Linked DNA regions of Kineosporia sp. NBRC 101731. The protein of the gene in region 2 interacts with the protein of the main gene of each other region in a pairwise test. Links are inferred from orthologs where the notes say so. Each region holds a gene or a part of one and is shown on either strand. Other genes may lie near its edges.

Region 1 (5,312 bases), on a different replicon or contig from region 2:
CGTGCCGTGCGTCGCGAGCGAGAACCAGAAGGGTAGCCCCCGGGCCCGGCGGGTCAGGCCGACCGCGTAGTCGGACGGGTTGATCTCGTCGTGCGACGCGCCGTCGGTGACCACGTCCAGGTATCCCGCCCGCTGGGTGTGGGCGGCCCGGGCCACCGTCGGGTCGCGGTAGATCAGGGCGCAGCAGTCGAACGGGGCGAACAGCCACTTGTGCGGGTCGACCACGAACGAGTCGGCGCGCTCGATGCCGCTGAACCGGTGCCGCACGCTCGGTGCCGCCAGGCCGGCGAGCCCGTAGGCACCGTCGACGTGGAACCACAGGCCCAGTTCCTCGCAGACCGCGCCGACCGACTCCAGGTCGTCGACGATGCCCAGGTTCGTCGTGCCGGCCGTGGCCACCACCGCGAACACCCCGTCGTGCCCGGCCTTCTCCAGGGCTTCACGCAACGCGGCACCGGTCAGCCGGCCGTCTTCACCCACCGGAACCCCGATGAAGTCGACGTCCATCACGTCACACGCGCTGACGATGGACGAGTGCGCGTGAACGGTGCCGGCGACGGCCCAGCGGCGAGGGTGCTCCGCACGGTCGAGACGAGCCCTGTACCGGGCCGCGACCAGGGCGGACAGGTTGCCGGTGGTACCGCCCGGCACGAACACCCCGCCCGCGCTCTCCGGCAGGCCGGCCATCCCGGCCAGCCAGGCCAGTGCCTGGTTCTCGGCGTAGACGGCGCCCGAGCCCTCCATCCAGGTCCCCGCGTACAGCCCGGACGCGCTCACCACCAGGTCGAACAGGGTCGCGGCCTTGGTCGGGGCGCACGGGATGAAGGAGAGGTAGCGCGGGTGGTCGGTGGAGATGCAGGCCGGGGCCAGCACGTCACCGAAGAGCCGCAGAGCCTTCTCACCACCCATGCCCTCGGGCGTGATGGTCTGACCGGCCCGGGCGCGCAGCTGCGCGGCTGTGAGTGGAGCGTCCAGAGGAACGTCCTGGTAACTCATGCGCTGCCGTGAGTAACTCATCACGGCCTCGGCGAGAACCTCGGTCCCGGCGTCATAGCGATGCACGGATGTGCAGTCTAGGTGTGCACGGCGCTACTGTCGGCGGCCGTGACACGCCGACCACTCGCTGAGCAGATCGACCCGGGCTGGGCTGCGGCACTTGCCCCGGTCGAGGAGAAGATCGCCGAGATGGGCGACTTCCTTCGCAAGGAGATCGCCGACGGCAGGACCTACCTGCCCTCCGGCCCCAACGTGCTGAGGGCCTTCAAGCAGCCGTTCAAGGACGTGCGGGTGCTGATCGTGGGGCAGGACCCCTACCCCACTCCCGGTCATGCGGTCGGGCTGTCGTTCTCGGTGGGGCCGGACGTGCGCCCGCTGCCGCGCAGCCTGAACAACATCTTCAAGGAACTGCACAGCGACCTGGGCATCGAGCCGTCGAAGCACGGTGACCTGACGGCCTGGACCGAACGCGGTGTGCTGTTGCTCAACCGAGTGCTGACGGTCGCGCCCGGCGCTTCCGCCTCGCACAAGGGCAAGGGCTGGGAAGAGGTCACCGCGCAGGCGATCCACGCGTTGGCGGAGCGGGACGAGCCCCTGGTGGCCATTCTCTGGGGTCGCGACGCGCGCTCGCTCGCCCCTGCGCTGCAAGACATTCCGCTGATCGAGAGCGCCCACCCGAGCCCGCTCTCGGCCAACAACGGCTTCTTCGGGTCACGCCCGTTCAGCCGGGCCAACGCCGAGCTCGAAGACCTGGGTGCCGAGCCGATCGACTGGTCCCTGTAGAAGAACCAAAATTGAGGACGCCCACCAGACTCTGGTGGGCGTCCTCAATTTTTGCTCTACCCGAGTAGCTGGACCTCTTCGTACAACGTGTTGCGCTGCCGCGCGGGTCGGTCGAGGTGCTCGGAGATCTCTTCCAGCTCGGCCACGGTCTTCAACGAACCATACTGAGAACCGGCCATTCTCGAGATGGTCTCTTCCATCAGGGTGCCGCCCACGTCGTTCGCGCCGGCCTGCAGCATCGCCCGGGTGCCGTCCACGCCGAGCTTCACCCACGAGGTCTGGATGTTGTCGATCCGGCCGTACAGCAGGATTCTCGCGAGCGCGTGCACCACCAGGTTGTCGCGCATGGTGGGCCCCGGCCGGGCGACGCCCGCCAGGTAGATCGGCGCGTTCTGGTGCACGAACGGCAGCGCCACGAACTCGGTGAAACGCGCTGCGCCGTATTCCATGCTCTGTTCCTGCAACTGGGCGAGCAGCCGCAGGTGCTTCGCCCAGTGCGAGGGGTTGTCCACGTGGCCGTACATCATGGTGGACGAGGTGGGCAGGCCCTCCTGGTGGGCGGTGGTGATGCACTCGATCCACGACGCCGTGGGCAGTTTGCCCTTGGTCAGGATCCAGCGCACGTCGTCGTCGAGGATCTCGGCGGCGGTGCCGGGCATCGAGTCGACACCGGCCTCCTTGGCCTGCCGCAGCCATTCGCGGATCGGCAGGCCGGTGCGGGTGGAGCCGTTGATGACCTCCATCGGGCTGAACGCGTGCATGTGCATCTGCGGCACGGCCTCCTTCACCGCCCGGGCGATGTCGAAATAGGCCGTCGCGGGCAGGTGCGGGTCGATGCCGCCCTGCATGCAGACCTCGGTCGCGCCGATGTCCCAGGCCTGGCGCACCCGGCTCTTCACCTCGTCCAGCGAGAGGGTGAAGGCGTCGTCGTCGTTGCGGCGCTGCGCGAAAGCACAGAAGCGACAACCGGTGTAGCAGACGTTGGTGAAGTTGATGTTCCGGTTGACGATGTAGGTGACGTCGTCGCCGACCGCCTCGCGGCGCAGGTCGTCGGCGATCCGGGCCAGCTGCTTGAGCGCATCGCCCTCGACGTAGGCCAGCAGCACCGACTGGTCTTCGGTGAGGGCCTGCGGGTCGGTCTCGGCCACGCTCAGCGCCTTGACCACGTCACCGTCCAGCCGCTCGGGGGCCCCGGTGAGCACGGCTTTCTCCCGCAGCGCCGCCCAGTCGCCGTAGACGTCGTCGAAGTCGCTGCGCCGGTCGCTGGTGCGCCCCGTGGTGTCGATCGTGATGTTCAGGTCGATGCGGCCGCTGCTGCCCCACTCGGGATCAGGCTCCTGCCAAGGCATTCCGGTGGGCAACGCGGCCGGGTTGGCCAGGCCGTCCTCACGCATGAGGGCCTTCACATGGCCGTAGACCCGCGGGTCGAGCCACGGCTCCCCCACCGACGCGTACTCCGGGTGCACCGTGAGCCGCTCGGTCAGCTCGAAACCCGCCTCGGCGCTGTACCGGGCCAGGTCGTCCAGGTGCGGCCAGGGACGCTCGGGGTTCACATGGTCGGGGGTCAGGGGTGAGACGCCGCCCCAGTCGTCGGCCCCGGCCTGCAGCAGCCGGCCGAGCTGCTCCGGCTCGGACAGGTTGGGCGGCACCTGGATCCGCATCCGGGGCCCCATCACCAACCGGGCCACCGCCACTGCGGCCAGGTACTCGTCCTCCTGCGCGTCCGCCGCCGACCGCATCGCGGTCTTCGGCTTGGCCCGGAAGTTCTGGATGATGACTTCCTGGATGTGGCCGTACTCACGGGCCAGGCGGCGCAGCGCGAACAGCGACTGCGCGCGGTCGGTGAACGACTCACCGATGCCGATCAGCAGGCCGGTGGTGAACGGGATGTTGTGCCGTCCGGCGTCCTCGATCACCCGCAGCCGCACCTCGGGGTCTTTGTCGGGGCTGCCGTAATGGGCCTGGCCGGGGGTCTCGTAGAGATGACGCGAGGTGGTCTCCAGCATCATCCCGACCGACGGCGAGACCGGCTTCACCCGGCCCAGGTCCTGCCAGGACATCACGCCCGGGTTGAGGTGCGGCAGCATGCCGGTGACCTCGAGCACCTGCACCGCGAGCGCGCGGATGTAGCCCAGCGTCGAGGAGTAACCCGCCTCCTCCAGCCACTCGCGGGCCTCGGGCCAGCGGTCTTCGGGGCGGTCGCCGAGGGTGAACAGCACTTCCTTGCAGCCCAGCGCGGCGCCCTGACGCGCCACCCGGAGCACGTCGTCCGGCGTCATGTAGAGCGACTTGCCCTCGCGCTCCAGCTGCTTCGGGGTCTTGACGAACGTGCAGTAGTGACAGCGGTCGTTACACAGGTGCGTGACCGGCACGAACACCTTGCGCGAGTAGGTGACGATGCCCTCGCGCCCGGCACTGACCAGCCCGGCGTCCCGTACTGCCCCGGCCGCTTGCAACAGCCGGTCCAGGTGCTCGCCGTGGGCCTGCAGCAGCACTTCGGCCTCGGCCTGGTCGAGGGTGACGCCGTCGGACGCGCGCCGCAGTGCCCGCCGTAACGCGGCCTCGGTCGGTGCCGGGCCGGAGGACGGGGTCGGCGTCTGGGTCACGAAAGACTCCTCTGCGGTGATCGTGCACAAGTCGTGCGCAAGCAACTGGTCTGCCTGAATAGCAACCGGACAGCAACCGGACAGCCACCGGATTGCCACTGGTCTGCTTCTGCTCGCACCGGTGCGAACCCGCTCTGGCACCCGGTGCATTCCGACCGTGCCTCACTGCACCGGTTCCACGGACATCCAGGGACATCATGGGGGACGTCGCGCTCGTCACATCGCGCCCCGCGCGCGTATCAGGCGCACTCGCGACGGCATCTTCGTTCACAGGTACTTTCTGAGCCTTTTCTCTCCCCCCGTCCCCCCGAGGAGACTCAGCGCGATGCGCATCCCGCAGCCGATCGCCGGCCAGGTCGTTGTCATCACCGGCGCGGCGCGAGGCATCGGCGCCGCGCTGGCCGAGAGGCTGGCCGAGCGCGGTGCCCACGTCGCCCTGCTCGGGCTGGAGCCGGAGCAGCTCGCCGCCGTGGCCGTCCGCTGCGGCGACCGGGCCGCCTGGTTCGAGTGCGACGTGACCGACCCCGACGCCCTGGCCACCGCCGTCGCCGGGGTGCAGGAGCGTTTCGGCGGTGTGGACGTGCTGATCGCCAACGCCGGGATCGCGATGGGGAGCCCGCTGAGCCTGTCCGACCCGGCGGCCTACGACCGGGTGATCGAGGTCAACCTGCTCGGCAGCATCCGCACGGTCCGCGCGTTCCTGCCCCACCTCGTCCGCAGTCAGGGCTACTACCTCCAGGTCGCGTCGTTGGCCGCGCTCGCGCCCACCCCGATGATCACGGCGTACGGCGCCAGCAAGGCCGGTGTGGAGGCCTTCGCCCTGGGCCTGCGCACCGAACTGACCGGTCACGGCGTGCGGGTAGGCGTGGCCTACCTGTCGTTCACCGACACCGACATGGGCCGGGTGGCCGGGCGCTCCGGCCGGCT
Region 2 (7,572 bases):
CTCGGTGGAGTGGGAGGACGCGGGGATGGACCGGCTGGTCGGGGCCCCGCAGGCCCTGGACTTCGTCCGTACGCAGTTGTTCGACCCGCCGGCGACGTCTTTCGATGCGGCGTTCAGCAGCCGGTAGTTCAGCTCTGGGCGGTCGGGCGCACGACGATCTCGTTGACGTCGATGTCGGCCGGCTGCTCGATGGCGAAGGCGATGGCCCGGGCGATCGCGTCCGGGCCCATCGCCACCCGCTCCACCTGTTCCCGCATCTGGGGGGAGGCGCCGTCGACGAACTCGGTCCGGGTCATGCCGGGGGAGACCGCCGTGACCCGGATGCTGTCGCCCATCTCCTGCCGCAGCCCCTCGGCGATCGTGCGCACGGCGTTCTTCACCCCGGCGTAAACCACCTGACCGGGCACGATCCGCAGACCGGAGGTCGAGACGGTCTGCACGAAGTGCCCGCTGCCCTGCTCCCGGAACAGCGGCAGGGCCGCGCTGATGCCGTACAGCACGCCGCGGAGGTTGACGTCGATCATGGCGTCGATCTCGGCCGTGCTGAGGGTCTCGAAACTGCGCACGGTGGCCACCCCCGCATTACTGACCAGCACGTCCAGGCGCCCGAACCGCTCTTTCGCCGTGCGGACCAGCTTCTGGGCGTCCTCCCAACTGGTGACGTCCGTGGTCACCCAGTCCGCGCGTCCACCATGGGATCGGATCTTGTCGGTCAGGGCCTGGAGACGATCGGCCCGCCGCGCGGTGAGCAGCACGGTGGCGCCGCGGGCGGCGAGCAGTTCGGCGGTGGCCTCACCGATGCCGCTGCTGGCGCCGGTGATGGCGATGACCTTGGACATGGTTTCTCCCGGAGCTAAGTGGACAAGTGTCCGCTTGGCTGACGATAAACGGACGCGTGTCCGCTTGCAAGTGCCGCGCTCGGTAGGGTGGGTGGCATGGCTCCCACGGTGCGCAGGGCGGATGCCGAGCAGAACCGCGCCCGTCTGCTCGAGGTGGCCCGCGCGGCGCTGACGCGTTCCAGCGACGCCACGCTGAACTCGATCGCCAAGGAGGCCGGCGTCGGGCAGGGCACGCTGTACCGCCATTTCCCGACCCGGGAGGCCCTGCTGGTCGAGGTCTACCGGGTCGACCTGCGGGATCTGCTGGACGCGGCTCCCGGGCTGCTGGAGGGGAATCCTCCGGACATCGCGCTGCGGCTGTGGCTGGAGCGGCTGGCCGCCTACGGGCGCATCAAGCACGGGGCGGCGGCCGCGGTGCGGGCGGCGACGCGGGCCGATCTGTCGGCGGAGTACTACGCCGAGACGGTCGGGGTGATCGGCACGCTGCTGGCGGCCGGGCAGGCGGCGGGACTGCTGCGACCGGACGTGGATGCCGAGGAGGTGCTGCTGCTGGTCGGTTTTCTCTGGCGCGTGCCGAACGAGGACTGGGAGCGGCGCACGGCGCACCTGCTGGATCTGGTGCTCGACGGGCTCCGGCGGCGCCCGGTGGCCTGAACACCGGTTCGGGTTTGACAAGATGATGGGGTGCGTAACCCGATGCGGATGATGGCCGCGACCACCCTCATCAGTGAGGCGCTGGTGATGTTCTTCGCCGGTCTGGTGGCGAAGGACCTCTCCTCCCTGTCCACCGGCACCGCGCTGGGCATCACCTGTGGCCTGGCCGTGGTCTGCTTCGTGACCGCCGGACTGCTGCGCAGCCGCGCCGGGTACGTGATCGGGTCGGTGTTGCAGCTGGCGATCTTCGCCGTCGGCATCTGGGTACACACCATGCTGTTCCTCGGCGTGCTCTTCGGGGCGCTGTGGATCGCGTCACTCGTCATCGGGTCCCGGCTGGAGCGTGAGGGGGCCGAGCGATGGGCCCTGCACGAGGCCGAGCAGGCGAAACAGGAGCGCGACGGGGAATTCACCGAGCCCGCCTGAGCCTCACCGCCCACCGGCACGCCCGGGCCGCCCGGAGATTCACGTCGATCGGCCCGGGACAGCCCGGGAAACCTGGGTTAGCGTCCTGGCCATGCGCATCGTGATCGCCGGAGGGCACGGGAAGATCGCTCTGATCCTGGGGCGGATGCTCCACGACCGCGGGGACGATGTGGTCGGCATCATCCGTAACCCGGCTCACGTGGACGACCTGCGCGGGATCGGGGTCACCCCCGCCGTGCTGGATCTGGAGACCGCGGACGTCGAGGCCGTGACCCGGCTTCTGGCCGGTGCCGACGCCACCGTTTTCGCGGCCGGGGCCGGCCCGGGAAGCGGCGCCGCGCGTAAGGACTCGGTCGACCGGGCTTCGTCCGTGCTGCTGGCCGAAGCCGCCGAGAAGGCCGGTGTGCCACGGTTCGTGCAGGTTTCGAGCATCGGCGCCGACTCGGTCGCCGACGGTGCCCGGCCCGACGGCGTCGACGACGTCTTCCACGCCTATCTGCTGGCCAAGCTCGCTGCCGAGGACGATCTACGCACGCGCGATCTGGGCTGGACCATCCTGCGCCCCGGTGCGCTCATCGACGGGCCGGGTACCGGTCAGGTGCGGCTGGCACCGAGCGTGAACCGGGGCTCGGTACCCCGGGCCGACGTGGCCGCGGTGATCGTGGCGCTGCTCGACGCGCCCGGAACCGCGAAAAAGGTGCTGGAGCTGGTCGGCGGCAACACCGAGATCGCGGCAGCGATCCGCCGGGCCTGAGTTTCGGGTCGGCCTGAGTTTCGGGTCGGCCTGAGTTTCGGGGGGTCTCAGGCCGCCGGCGTGGGGTCGTGCTGCTCGGCGTGTTCAGGGGCGCGGCGGGGCATCGGGATCACCCGCGACCCGGACTGTTCCTCGTCCACCGGTGGACGTTCCTTGCCCTCGTCGCGCAGGTGTGGACGCACGATGGCCAGCAGGGTGGGCCGGTGGGTGTTCTCGATGGCCGCGGACAGGACTGATGTCAGCACGGTGGACAGCGGGGGTCGTTCCATGACTCCTCCAGCAAATGGTTCGGTGACAGTATGCAACCGCAATGTCACTTCATTGATTCCATCGCTTGGTGTCAGTGGAGTCTTGAGGCCTTCAGGGTGACCTTCGCGCATCCGGGGCACCGGCCATCGATCGGTGTTCGTTAGGCTCTGCTGCGCCCGTGTCAACATCATCGAGAGGGACAATGACCATGGCCTCGGAGCGGACGCTCGTTCTTGTCAAGCCGGACGGCGTGCGCCACCGCCAGATCGGCGAGGTGCTGCGCCGTATCGAGGCGAAGGGGTATGACGTCGTCGCCCTGAACCTGCTGGTGCCCACCGCCGAACTGCTCGAGAAGCACTACGAGGAGCACGTCGGCAAGTCCTTCTACAACAACCTGGTCGAGTTCATGATGTCCGGCCCCGTGGTGGCCGCCGTCGCCGAGGGCGAGCAGGTCATCGCGGCCTTCCGCTCGCTGGCCGGCGCGACCGACCCGATCAAGGCCGCCCCGGGCTCGATCCGTGGCGACCTGGCCCGCGACTGGGGCACGGCCGTGCAGCAGAACGTCGTGCACGGCTCGGACTCGCCGGAGTCGGCCGAGCGCGAGATCGGGCTCTGGTTCCCGGGTCTGTGAGGACTCGTTAGCCGTCGCTCCATCCGGAGGGCGTTGCCGGGCTCGTCTGCGGACGAAGTGGCCCGGTGGCGTCCTCCGCCCATTTTGTCGGTGGGTGGCACTAGTTTCGCCGCGTGGTCGAAATAGTGGTGTCCGTCCGGGAAAAGCGGGAAGTGGTCTGAATCGTGCAGGCGCTGGCGACATACTCCTACCGGGGTCCCTCCGAGCTCACCGGTCTGTCCGGCCTGCGATTGCAGACCAGTGGCGGGCCGGCGGCCAACCCGCGGTTCTTCAGCGGTGACGTGACCGTTCCGGGGGCGGCCGCGGCGGGTCTCCTGGTGGTCTCCGCGGTGGCCGCGGCCGACTTCCGGCGCACCCGGACGCAGATGATGCTCGACCCGGTGGTGACCGCCGAGGAGAGCAAGCTCCGCTTCGAGGCGTTCTCCGGGTGCACCGGTGTGCACGTGCGGCTCGACCTGCTGCCCGAGGCACTCGACGGCGACGGGTTCCTGCGGCACGGCACCACGAACATCGACATCAACGCACCTCTGCGCCGGGCGCTCGCCCGGGTGCGGGACGGTCGCCTGCACCTGGACGTCGGTCCCGACGATGTCGCGGTCACCACGGCCACCGAGCGAGTGGTGGAGCGGAAGGTGCCGCTGCCGGCCTCCTGGCTGCGTGGTTTCACCGAGACCCAGGTCATCGCCTCCGGGTTCGACGTGCGGGCCGAGGTCGACCGGCTCTCCGCCGCGGCCTTCCTGGCCCGGCTGCCGGGCAAGGCCACCCGCGACACGCTCTGGGTGGTGCCCGCCGGCCGCGGGCTGCGGCTGACGGCCCGGCCGGTGGCAGGGGCCGTCGGGCTCGGTGGGGCGCAGCGGCTGAGCCTGCTCACCCCCTTCCTGCGGCACGCGAAAACGCTGCGGGTGTACGGCGCCGCTCCTGGTTCCGGGCCGTCGCAGGCCACGGGCAGCTGGGAGCTCTCCGGTCCCGGCCTGCGGCTCACCCTCACTCTTTCCCCGCAGGCCTCCAGGGGTTTCGCCGGTGAGGGGGCCGGGCTGATCCATCTGTCCGGGTCGCAGGCCGAGGCCGACGCCGATCTGGTGAGCACCCTGCTGGCCTGGGACACCGCGATCGACGTGGCCGGCCTCGCGCAGTCGTCGGGCCTGACCACCGAGCGGGTCCGGGCGGCGCTCACCGTGCTCGCCACCGCCGGCCGGGTCGGCTACGACGTGGCCGAGGCCGCCTATTTCCACCGCTCGCTGCCCCAGGGCCCGGGCGTCGAGCAGCTGAATCCCCGCCTGCGCCGGGCCCGCTGGCTGGTGGCCGAGGGCGCTGTGACCGTGACCGACCGGGGCACAGAGGTACTCGGCTCCCAGGGGCGGGTGCATCTGGTGCGCACGGCCGGCGCGACGGCGAGCTGTACCTGTACCTGGTGGGAGGAACATCGCGGCGACCGCGGTCCGTGCGCGCACGTGCTGGCGGCCGGGCTGCTCTCGGGCGCCGTGCCGGACGAGGCCGGCGCCGGTGTTGCGGGTGTTGCGGGTGTCGCGGGTCAGGAGGCGATGGCGTGAGCGCCGACTGGGAGGTCCTGCGCGGTCATCTGGCTGGGTACCGGGTGGAGCAGGTCGAGCAGTTCGTCACCGGCCTCGACCCGCAGTCGCGGGCGGCCCTGAGTAAGCATCTGACCACGTACGTCCGCTCCGGGTCGCCGGAGTTCGCGTGGTCGTCGGGGCGCGCGGAGAACTGCCGGCTGCCGTCGGTGGCGGTGGCGGCGGTGGGCCTGCTGCCCTCGTCCGCCGCCGTCGCCACGATGCTGGGCCGGGCCGACCTGCGGTGGGACTGGCACCTGCTGCCGGTGAGCCGGATGGTCGCCGTCGCGGCCGCCCGGGGCGCCGACTGGCTTCCCGACCTGGCGGCCCGGATGGCCACGAAGCTGCCGCGCGATCCGGACGACGGTGCCTGGCGCGGGGTTGCCGACCTGGTCGCCGCCACTGGTGCCCCGGTGCCCGACGGCGACACCTTCCTCCTCGGCTGGGCCGCCTGGCTGCGCGAGCCGACCGTCTTCAGGGAATGGCCCCCGGCCGAGGGCGAGCGCGTCACCCTGACCGTCCGGCGCCTGCTCGACGGCCCGTTCCTGACGGCGTTGCTGCCCCGGGTCTTCGAGGTCAACGGCTTGGGGCTGATGCTCGGCACACCCGAGGTCGCGGTCGCCCCGTCGCTGGTGGCCCTGGTGAACGCCGGGCGCATCGACCGGGCCGAGGTGCTCGACGGCTGCCTGGCCCGCCAGTACCAGCCCGATCGTCCGGGTGCCCTGCGGTTCTTCACCGGTCTGCACGACCTGCTCGCACCGACGGAGAAAGAACTGGCCGAGCGGGCGCAGGACTACGCCGACCTGGCCGCCTCCGCCCCGTCCCCGGTCGCGGCGTTCGCCCTGCGTCACCTGCGCACGCTGCTCGACGCCGGGCTCCTCGAGACCGACCTGCTGCTGGGGGTGGCGCCCACGGTGCTGGAGCGGCCCGAGAAGGGCAACGTGCGAGCCCTGATCACGCTGCTCGACCGGGCGGTGAGCGAGAGTCCCGGGCGCGCGGGTGACATCGTCACCGTGCTCGCGGGCTGCTTCTCCTCACCGGTCTACGACGTGGCCGAGAAGGCGCTGGCGGTGGTGCTACGCCGGGCCCGGCGGCTGAGCGACGCCGACCGCGAGACGATCGCGGATCAGGTTGCCCTCCTGCCGGCCGACCTGCGGGAGAAGGCACAGGCCGCCGGGCTGGGCGGTCCGGAGCTCGCCGCCGTGCCGGCCCCGCAGGAGGCGCCGCTTCTTCCGTGCGTCGACGAGCCCGAACCCTGGCTCACCCCGATCGCCGACCTGGCCGACCTGAAGACCGCTCTGGAGGGGAAGCTCGGGTTGTCCGGATGGACCGGCCGGGAACACGTCATGGCGGCGGTGGTTTCACTCAGCGCCGACCGTCCCGACGAGGTGCGCGAACTGCAGCGGGTGCTCTGGTCGCTGGCCAACGGGGTGCACGGGTTCGGGGGCAAGCACGGTTACTGGGCAGCCGGATGGAACCACGGGCAGGCCCATTTCCTCGAGGCGGAGCAGTGGCCGTACGACCCTCTGATGCTGTCGCTCTCGGAGCGGGTGCACCGGGTGGAGAAGTTCGTGACGGCCCGCGACGCACTACTGGCGGGCCGGCCGACCCCGCACCTGCAGACCTGGTCCGACTACCCGCACCACGTGGTGCTGCTGCGCATGGCCGAGGCCGGCCTCGGCCTGGCCGGGCAACTGCCCGATTTCGACGGTCCGGTGCCGCCCCTGCTGCTGGCCACTCCCACCGACCGGTCCGGGCGGATCCAGGCGCAGACCCTGTTGTCACGTCTGCGGCGGGCCGAGTCCGAGGGCTGGCAGCCGTGGCCACTCGACCTGGAGCAGGCTCTGCTGAGGCTGCCCCGGAACACCGAGCCGAAGGTGCGAGAAGCCGCGGCCGACTTGACGTCTGCGGCCGGCCGGCGGTTCGCGCAGTGGCTCGGGGCCGGTGGGCTACCGGCTCCCGTCCAGCGTCTGCGCGGGGGGCTGCGCGCCCGGGAGGGCACCTACCGGGCCGACGAGAAGCGGCCCGGCGGGGTGCGGGTCGTGGACATCGAACCCGGTGGCGAACCTCGATCCGGGCTGCACCGCGGGCTCTTCCACATCGATCACAACGAACCCCCGTTCACCCGCCACTGGATGGGCTCGCAACCTCCGGCCGACGTCTTCCCCGACCACCGCGAGGTGATCTCCGCCTGGGCGCTCACCGACATCGACCCGGTGCGCGAGGGTCAAGCGATCGACTGTCTGCCGTCGGGGCACGACTCCGGCGGGCCGATCGGCCCGGCGACCACCCTGCTGATCGCCTACCACCTGGGCTCCGACAGTGCGACGGGGCGCACGGCCGGGGTCGATGCGGTGCTGGGGCTGGCCGCCTCCGGCCACCTCGACGGCGCGGTGCTGGGCGAGCATCTCGGCGCCCTGATCGCCGACGGCCCGATCATCGGCACCCGGG

The links.
Region 1: the proteins of ndk (region 2) and QSK05_RS22250 interact in binary tests that used the Escherichia coli proteins (3 or more experiments, as listed by UniProt). The link is inferred for Kineosporia sp. NBRC 101731 from one-to-one orthologs.

Annotation. Positions count from the first base shown.
Region 1 is NZ_BSTC01000008.1:117,397-122,708, reverse strand. Bases 1-2,941 are described here. They hold QSK05_RS22250 (uracil-DNA glycosylase), read left to right. Parts: upstream 1-1,104; coding sequence 1,105-1,779; downstream 1,780-2,941. Other genes in these bases: QSK05_RS22245 (bifunctional FO biosynthesis protein CofGH), read right to left, coding at 1,836-2,941; QSK05_RS22255 (pyridoxal phosphate-dependent decarboxylase family protein), read right to left, coding at 1-1,062. In the rest of the region: more of QSK05_RS22245, read right to left, coding at 2,942-4,406; QSK05_RS22240 (SDR family oxidoreductase), read left to right, coding at 4,711-5,312. UniProt on the Escherichia coli protein: Excises uracil residues from the DNA which can arise as a result of misincorporation of dUMP residues by DNA polymerase or due to deamination of cytosine.
Region 2 is NZ_BSTC01000009.1:151,849-159,420, forward strand. The notes cover bases 2,012-4,841. They hold ndk (nucleoside-diphosphate kinase), read left to right. Parts: upstream 2,012-3,130; coding sequence 3,131-3,553; downstream 3,554-4,841. Other genes in these bases: QSK05_RS23680 (SDR family oxidoreductase), read left to right, coding at 2,012-2,673; QSK05_RS23685 (hypothetical protein), read right to left, coding at 2,721-2,942; QSK05_RS23695 (SWIM zinc finger family protein), read left to right, coding at 3,718-4,841. Outside these bases: QSK05_RS23660 (sugar phosphate isomerase/epimerase family protein), read left to right, coding at 1-127; QSK05_RS23665 (SDR family oxidoreductase), read right to left, coding at 129-839; QSK05_RS23670 (TetR/AcrR family transcriptional regulator), read left to right, coding at 936-1,493; QSK05_RS23675 (DUF4233 domain-containing protein), read left to right, coding at 1,524-1,919; more of QSK05_RS23680, read left to right, coding at 2,011-2,011; more of QSK05_RS23695, read left to right, coding at 4,842-5,103; QSK05_RS23700 (DUF6493 family protein), read left to right, coding at 5,100-7,572. UniProt on the Escherichia coli protein: Major role in the synthesis of nucleoside triphosphates other than ATP. The ATP gamma phosphate is transferred to the NDP beta phosphate via a ping-pong mechanism, using a phosphorylated active-site intermediate.